DNA from 2 places in the Prevotella sp. khp1 genome. Region 1 is predicted to be linked to the other one. Evidence: riboswitches for the same ligand, from Rfam matches in the RefSeq annotation. Region 1 holds a riboswitch; the other holds the start of a gene.
What was found. A riboswitch is a leader RNA that binds a small molecule or an ion and turns the genes downstream of it on or off. The one in region 1 is predicted to bind thiamine pyrophosphate.
Positions count from the first base shown of each region.

Region 2: another riboswitch for thiamine pyrophosphate. It lies ahead of thiS (sulfur carrier protein ThiS); the one in region 1 lies ahead of BLR73_RS07610 (TonB-dependent receptor).

Region 1 covers NZ_FNJZ01000002.1:434,869-439,085, forward strand. The annotation lists gene pnuC (nicotinamide riboside transporter PnuC) at 1-384, opposite strand, end outside; gene BLR73_RS07610 (TonB-dependent receptor) at 384-2,735, opposite strand; TPP riboswitch at 2,775-2,870, opposite strand; gene BLR73_RS07615 (Na/Pi cotransporter family protein) at 3,031-4,217, opposite strand, start outside.
Region 2 covers NZ_FNJZ01000003.1:217,929-222,145, reverse strand. The annotation lists gene thiC (phosphomethylpyrimidine synthase ThiC) at 1-163, opposite strand, end outside; gene BLR73_RS09955 (thiazole synthase) at 191-964, opposite strand; gene BLR73_RS09950 (thiamine phosphate synthase) at 957-1,577, opposite strand; gene thiS (sulfur carrier protein ThiS) at 1,583-1,780, opposite strand; TPP riboswitch at 1,767-1,869, opposite strand; gene BLR73_RS09940 (cation diffusion facilitator family transporter) at 1,964-2,860, shown strand; gene BLR73_RS09935 (amidohydrolase) at 2,847-3,614, opposite strand; gene BLR73_RS09930 (histidine-type phosphatase) at 3,735-4,217, shown strand, end outside.

The sequences.
Region 1 (4,217 bases):
GGCTGTAGTAAAACTGTCGGCTGCTGGAACGTTACTGTTGGTAAAGGTAATCAGCAGCCAATAAATAATGCCCCAGATGGCCAGAATAACAGCCAACCAAGGGATTATCAGTCGGCGTGGGAATCGCGTGATAGGCAGCTCTTTCTTCTCGGCCGAACCGTGTACCCATTTCCAATAGCCGTAAACGGTCATCGAAAGATAATAGAACTCCATGCCGCAATCGGCATAGAGTCCTTTTTGATAGTATAGCACAATGCCTAAGGCCTGCATCAGAAATCCTACAAACCAAAGCCATACGCTGGCGCGATACTCGAACAGGATATAGAGTAGTCCGAGTAACGTGGTAGTGATGTCGAGCCAGTGTGCTGAAATAAATTCTGTCATTAGAATCGGAGTGTTACGTTACCCATCATTGTAAAGCCTGCCATAGGAATGAATCCAATCTGATAGTAGCGGTTCTCGTTGGGATGACCGTATTCTTCAACGATGCTTGAATATACCCAACCATTGGCGGCATAGCGACGATTGAAGATGTTGTTGAAATTCAGACCGAAGATGCACTCCTTGATGCCCTTGTTGGGCTTCCAGGTGTAGCTGATGTTGGCATCAGAAGCTGAGTAGCAAGGCAGCGAACGATCAGCGTTCTCTGTATTATCCAGGTACTGACGGCTTACAAAATTGGTGTGCCATACAGCCTGCAAACCATTCCAATGCAGGTTTACAAAACCGTTCAGGATGGTTGAGGGTGAGAAAGCAAGTGTAGAGTTGTCGTAGTGGATAGTGCGGAACGACTCTTCCCAGTTTACGCTGGCTACCTCGTCGAAGTCTTTGATTTTATTCTGGCTGAGTGAAGCATTACCCTCAATGCTGAGCCAAGAGGTAACATCTACCCCACCCTGGATTTCTACGCCCATACGGTATGAGTCTTTGATGTTTGTGGTAAGATCCTCGCCAATATCACTCTTCTCGCCAGTCTGTACAAACTGGTTGGTGTAGTCCATGTAATAAAGGTTTACACCAAAGTGGAAGATGTCGTTGTTAAAGGTATAACCCAACTCGTAATCTAACAGGCTTTCGGCCTTAGGGAATGGCTTTGCACCATTATCTGTAAAGTTATTACGTTCTGGTTCGCGGTGGCTAAGTGCTACCGATCCGTAAACGCGGTGATTGTTCAGATTCCAAGAGAAACCGGCCTTGGGATTCAGGAAACGATACTTCTGATCGATATCGAGGCGCTGGTTGTAATAGCTGCTGCCCTCTTCGTAGAACTTATCGTTAATACCGTTGCTTTCGTACTGTACGTAGCGATACTGCAGGTCGCCGAAGATATCCCACTGCTCGTTGATGTGGTAAGCAGCCTTTACAAAGGCGCTACCATCAAACTTGGTGGCATCAGAATCGTAGTATTTGTAGTCGCCATTAGACATGTATTTCTTTCGTACATCATCGTTGGCAATATAGGTAACATATCCAAAGTGATTGCCATCGAACTCCTGGAGCGACATGCCGCCGATAACATCCCATGCATCGTTCTTGTAGTTTGCATTCCAGATAAAACCGTAAGTGTTCTGGCTCAGTCCTTTCTGGCGCACGAAGTCGGTCTTTTTAACGCCGCTGTAGGTCATGCCAAACTTCTTCAGCTTGTTCTGAGGACGGAACTCGTTATAATAGCCGTAGCCGTAAGTATAGTGCAGCGAACCTGAAATGCTCCAGTTGTCGTTGATATCGTATGCGGCTGAGAGGATGTTGTGGTTCTGCCAGAAGTTATCGGTGGTTTTGTTCCAATAGCTGCCGTCGTTCAGCTGATAGCGCGCTGTGGGATAGTTGCCGTTGGCATCTTTTTCGTAACCAGTCAGGTATTCGTACAGCGAGTTGTACTTGCCTAGACCGGCGTTCCACATATCCTTGTAGGTCTTGATGCCAGTGTTGATACCATAGGTTCCGTCCATCAGACTCATATCGTTGTCGCCTGCTGTTACGCCGTTCCATGCCTGACCGGTTTTTTCAAAGTTTCCGATGTTCTTATAACGAATCTGGAACTTGTTGCCAATCCAGGTGAGTCCGCCGTAGTAAGAACCGCTGCGTCCGCTGGTTCCATGGATAAATCCATCAGTATTGGTCTCGTGATAGGCACCATCAAAAATCAGGTGGTTCCACAGCAAACCTGTTGAGAACTTTCCACCTACATTGAATGTGTTGAATGAGCCGTATGATACTGACACTTCTCCCCCAGCCTTCTGATTTGGAATGGCTGAAGCGAGTGCTACAGTTCCGCCAAAGGCGCCATCGCCGTTGGTTGATGTGCCTACGCCGCGCTGAATCTGTACACTACCTAACAGCGAACCGTAAGAGTTCATGTTGGCCCAGAAAACACACTGATCTTCAGGCGAATTCAAGGGAACACCATCCAGTGTTACGTTGATACGCGAATCGCCTGCACCGCGAATGCGCATATAAGTAGTACCTGTGCCCAGTCCGTTCTCGCTCCAAGCCAGTACACCCGGAGTCTGCGAAAAGAGGAAAGGTAATTCTTTACCTGTGTTCGAGAAAGCGTTTAGTTCCTTTTTCTTGATGTTTGCTACTGCAAATGGTGCATTTTTCTGTGTCCTGACACCTTTTACTACAATTTCGTTCAGCGCTTCTACTTGTGTAGAATCGTAGAGTGCTGCTTTGTTCTGTGCATTAGCACCTGCTGCACACACTAATGCAGCCATTCCTAAAACAAATCTTTTCATACTACAATAGTACCAATAATTAATAATGTTAAGGGGGTGTTTATTGTCTGCTATCCATCCCTACGCTGGCATAATCCAGATCAGGTTAGAGGGTATCATCTCAGCCTACACTCGTAGGCACCCCTTGATAATTGGTTGCAAAGGTAATGATATTTTCTATAAAAGCCATACTTTTATGGTATATTTTTATGTTTTACCAGTTGGAAAGGATGGTTTTCTCATAAAGAAACTGCCAGTTCCCGCCTGAGGAACTGACAGTTTCTGCCTTTGAAACCAATCGTTATCGGATTGTTGTTTATCTAAGACCCATTCTTGCCTCAACTACGTTAACTACATAGTCGCCCAGCTTCTCACACTCGTTAATCAGGTCCATATAAATGGTACCAACAGCGTAAGTGTACTCGCGGTTGTTAACATCGTTGATGTTCTGCGACTTGAGCTGGTCGCGGAAGTTATTGATTTCGTGCTCGATATTGAAAGTGCGGTTAACATCGAACGACTCCTTGCGGCCCATCATCAGTCGGTTCATCTGTGAGAGCGACTGATCGGTGAGCTCCATCATCTGATGGATGTGGTCGTACTGCTTCTCGTTAAAGTGATCCTGTTTGCCGTTGTACTTTCTCGAAATGGTACGAGCCATGTTGAAACAAGCATCTCCAATACTCTCTAACTCGCTGATTTCGCGTAACATAGCACGAATCTTAGCCTTTGAGTCGTCTGACAAGTGAGCGTCGCTCACGGAGTTAAGATAGTTGGCAATCTCAATCTCCATGTTATCGCTGATGCCTTCGTATTTCTCAATGCGGGTGTAGAGCTTGTTAAACTCAGAGTCGCGATTATCCTTCTTACTGCTTGAGCTTGACGAGAGGGTGAGCAGTTCGCGAACCATATTGAACATACGCTGCATACGATCCGAGAACGACTGGATTTCCTTCTGTGCCTCGAGCACCGAAAGCTCTGGTGTTTTCATGAAGCCAGCAGTAATAAAGTGCAAGCGGAAGTCCTCTTCCTCGTCAACCTTCTTAGGCTTGATAACCCAGCATACAAAGCGCTCAATCTGTGGGATAAACCAAATAAGAATAAAGGTGTTAGCCACGTTAAAGCAGGTATGGAAGGCTGCCAGCACAAAGCTTAGTTTGGCGGCGTTGGCCAGGAATACGCTTGTTGTAACGGCATCTTTAGTCATGTTTACATCGTAGCCCACCATGCCGCAAACGGCGTCGATGAACGGACGGAACACAAACAGAATCCAAACCACACCGAACACGTTGAAGAACATGTGGGCGAGGGCAGCTCTACGGGCCTGAGTATTGGCCGATAGGGCAGCGAGGTTTGAGGTAATGGTGGTTCCGATATTTTCACCCATAACCAATGCAATACCCTGATAGATAGGTAGAGCGCCGCTAGAACAGAGAATCATGGTGATGGCCATAACGGCTGCCGACGACTGCACGCAGAAGGTAAGCACGCCGCCTAAGAACA
Region 2 (4,217 bases), on a different contig from region 1:
TATACACTGGTTCGTTCTTCTCTACGTGGGTTTTGCCGTCGGCATCCTTCGTCACCGTTGGTGTCAGGTTCACCTTGGTCATACCCACCTTTACATCAGGATACAAATTTCCTTGCATATAGGCCTTCTCTCTCTGAGCATAGGCCTTGTGATCGTTTATCATTAAAAATTAAAAATTAAACATTAAACATTAAACATTTAAAAACGCCGTGAGTGGGCTCGAAGCTTCGGCGCAATCGGCGATGGCTCCTAAGCCTGCCTCGAAGGCCTGGCGACCGGCGATGACAGCCTGACGGAAGGCATCAGCCATCGCTACAGGATCGCCTGCAACGGCAATGGCGGTATTCACCAGCACACAGTCGGCACCCATCTCCATCGCCTCGGCAGCATGACTGGGGGCACCGATACCGGCATCAACCACTACAGGCACCGTGGCCTGGTCGATGATAATCTGCAGAAAATCCTTCATTCTCAAACCCTTGTTGGTACCGATGGGGGCTGCCAGCGGCATCACAGTAGCTGCACCAGCCTCTTCCAGATGCTTACACAGCGTAGGGTCGGCCTGGCAGTATGGCAGCACCACAAAACCAAGTTTTACCAACTGCTCGGTGGCCTTCAGCGTCTCAACCGAGTCGGGCAACAGGTAGCGTGGGTCGGGGTGTATCTCCAACTTCAACCAGTTGGTGCCAAAGGCCTCGCGGGCCATCTGGGCAGCAAACACCGCCTCTTCAGCATTACGCACACCCGATGTATTGGGCAGCAACTGGATTTTGGGGTTCTGGGTGATGTGTGTCAGCAAATCGTCGTTCTTGTCGTCGAGTTCCACACGTTTCATGGCAACGGTAACCATCTCCGATCCCGAAGCCTCGATAGCCTGGGCCATCAGCGCATTGTTGTTAAACTTGCCTGTGCCCAGAAACAAACGAGAGTTAAACTCCCGTCCTGCAATTACTAATTTACTCATGATTAACTATGTTTGTTAAGTGTTTCATTTCGTCAATGGGGTTCGCAGCCCTTAGCACCGTACCACTCAGGGCAATGCCGGTGATGCCGGTTGCCAGTATGGCGGGTATATCGTCCTTGGTAATACCGCCGATAGCCACAACGGGGATGTCGATATGCGCCGCACGCATCTCGATGATAATCCGTCGGTAACCATCCAGTCCTAATACCGGCGACAACTTCTGCTTGGTGGTAGTAAAGCGGAAGGGGCCACAGCCAATGTAGTCGGCACCAGCCGCATAGTGGGCTTTTACATCCCAGATGGTGTTAGCTGTTCCACCTATGATATAATCGGGACCTAACTGGCGGCGTGCCTCGCTAATGGGCATATCGTTCTTACCCAGATGCACACCATCGGCCTGCAACTCCTTTACTAATGCCACGCGATCGTCGATAATAAACGTAGCGCCATACTGCTTACATAGCTTCTGGGCCTCAATCGCAACGGGGCGCACCTCATCGTCGGTAGCGTCCTTCATGCGCAGCTGTATCCATCGGCAACCACCCTGCAAGGCAAGGCGGATGCTGTCCAGATAGCTATACTTATCGGTGTAGTGAGATATAAACTGTAACATAGCCCTTACCCCCCGCATGCAGCTTTGATAATAGTGATAGTGGCGCCCTCTTGCAGGATGGTGTCATCCCAAGTAGTGCGCGGTTTCAACTCATTATCGATAGCTATTGCCACACCTTTGGCGGGCAACTGCAATTGGGCGGCAAGCTCGGATACAGTTTTGGCTTGCGTCTCGTGTTGTTTGTTGTTAATCCTTACTTTCATATTGCATTCCTCCGACGGCATTACCCGTATCAGGTTCTATGGGTATTTTCTCAGCTTTGGCACATGCCTCAGCACCCCGAATATTTAATTTTGCGCTGCAAAAGTAATGTTTTTATTTCTATCTGACAAATAAATCGCAGTTTTTTTTGCTATTTGCTATCAATTTACTACTTTTGCACTACAATGGAAAGAAATAAAGAGATATATAAGGTAACAATGGTTGGTGGCGCCGTGAATGTGGTGCTCCTGCTGTTTAAGTTTGTGGCGGGCATTGCGGGACATAGTGCGGCAATGATTGCCGATGCGGTGCACTCGCTATCCGACTTTGTCACAGATATCATCGTGCTGGTGTTTGTGCGCATCAGCGGCAAACCTACCGACAAATCGCACGAGTACGGGCATGGTAAATACGAAACGCTGGCCACCACACTGATTGGGTTGGCACTACTGATAGTAGCTGTAGGCATTGTGTACAGCGCACTCACCAAGATTATCGCTTGGGCACATGGCGAACCCTTAAAAGCCCCAGGCATGCTGGCGCTATGGGCTGCACTTCTTTCGATTATTCTGAAAGAGGCGGTGTTCCACTACTCGATGGTGCAGGCCCGCAAACTCAAGTCGCAGGCAGTAGAGGCCAACGCCTGGCACCACCGCAGCGATGCCCTGTCGAGTATAGGCACAGCCATCGGCATTGGTGGCGCCATCTTCTTAGGTGAACGATGGACGGTGCTCGATCCCATGGCAGGTATCATCGTGGGCCTATTTATTATTAAGGTGGCGATAGACCTGCTGCGTAATGGCATTGGCGACCTGATGGAGCATTCGCTGCCCGATGAGGTTGAGAGCGAGATTCTGCAGCTGGCAGGATCGATACCTGGCGTTACAGAGCCACACGATCTGCACACGCGCCGAATAGGCAATCATTACGCCATAGAACTGCACATACTGATGGACGACGACATCAGTTTGCGCGAGGCTCACAACAAAAGCGAAGAAGTGGAGAATATCCTACGCGAACACTACGGCAAGGAAACCCACATATCGGTACACGTAGAACCCAAAAGCATCAGAGAACATTAAACTTGTCGGCATCGTCCAGCACAGGGAACTTCTTACGGAAACGCTGCAGCTGTTCCATGTCGAGTTCAACGGTAGCAATACCCTCCTCACCATCGGCACACTGGGCGATGGTGCGGCCATAGGCATCAATCACCACCGAGCCACCAATATACTTACAAGCGGCATCGCTACCCACACGGTTCACGCCTATCACATAGCACTGATTCTCGATGGCACGTGCCTTCAGCAGCGTTTGCCAGGCATCCTGACGCTGTTCGGGCCAGTTGGCTACATAGATGATGGCGTCGTAATCGCCACGCGAACGCGAAAACACCGGGAATCGCAAATCGTAGCACACCTGCAGCAGGAAACGCACACCACCCCACTCTGCTATCACACGGCGATCGCCTGGCACGTAATCCTTGGTTTCGCCGGCAAACGTAAACAGATGGCGCTTATCGTAATACTCGTCCTTGCCATCGGGGCGAACAAAATACAAACGGTTACGCAGCTGTCCAGCGTCATCCTTAGTAGCCACACTTCCTACAACGGCAGCATCATACAGAAACCCCTTGGTCCCCATCCACTGCAAAATATCATAACCCGTATAATCCGAGCCTCCTACACCGCCCTCGGGCATAAAGCCTGTGGCAAAGGTTTCAGGCAGCACAAACATATCAGCATCCGGATGCTGATCTATCAACGTTTCAAGATGCTCCAGATTCTCAGAAAAATCGTTGCTACGTATATCGTGTTGTACAATCGCTATCTTCATAATCTTTATACCTTATTAATATAATGTGGCGGCAAAGATACAAAAAAAACTAAAAAAATGCACCACCTTATAGAAAAATAATGTATATTTGCGCCACAAATCAACTATTCAAAACAGTTTATGAATCATTTAAAACAAACCTTTATCTGTGCTTTTACAGCTACGATGCTCTGTGCGCCCATGCAGGCCCAGACATCAAAGGCCGAACTGTTGGCTAACATGGAGTTGGCTACCGGCAACTATTGCAATTACCCCCTGCCCAAGGGAACAGTAACGCCTGCACCTGCAGGTTACGAACCATTCTACGTGAGTCATTACGGCCGTCACGGTGCCCGTTATATGACGGACGACGATGCCTACAAATACGTGATTGGCAAGATGGATACCGCCCAGGCGCGCGGCTGGCTTACACCCAAAGGCGTAGAAGTGCTGCAACGTGTAAAACTGGCTGCTGCCGATGCATGGCATCGCGATGGCGACCTGACTAAGCTGGGTGCCCGACAGCATCAGGGCATAGCCCACCGACTGGCTACCAACTACCCACAACTGCTGATGCAGCCCGTTGAGGTAAAAGCCAACTCATCAACCGTTCGTCGCTGCATG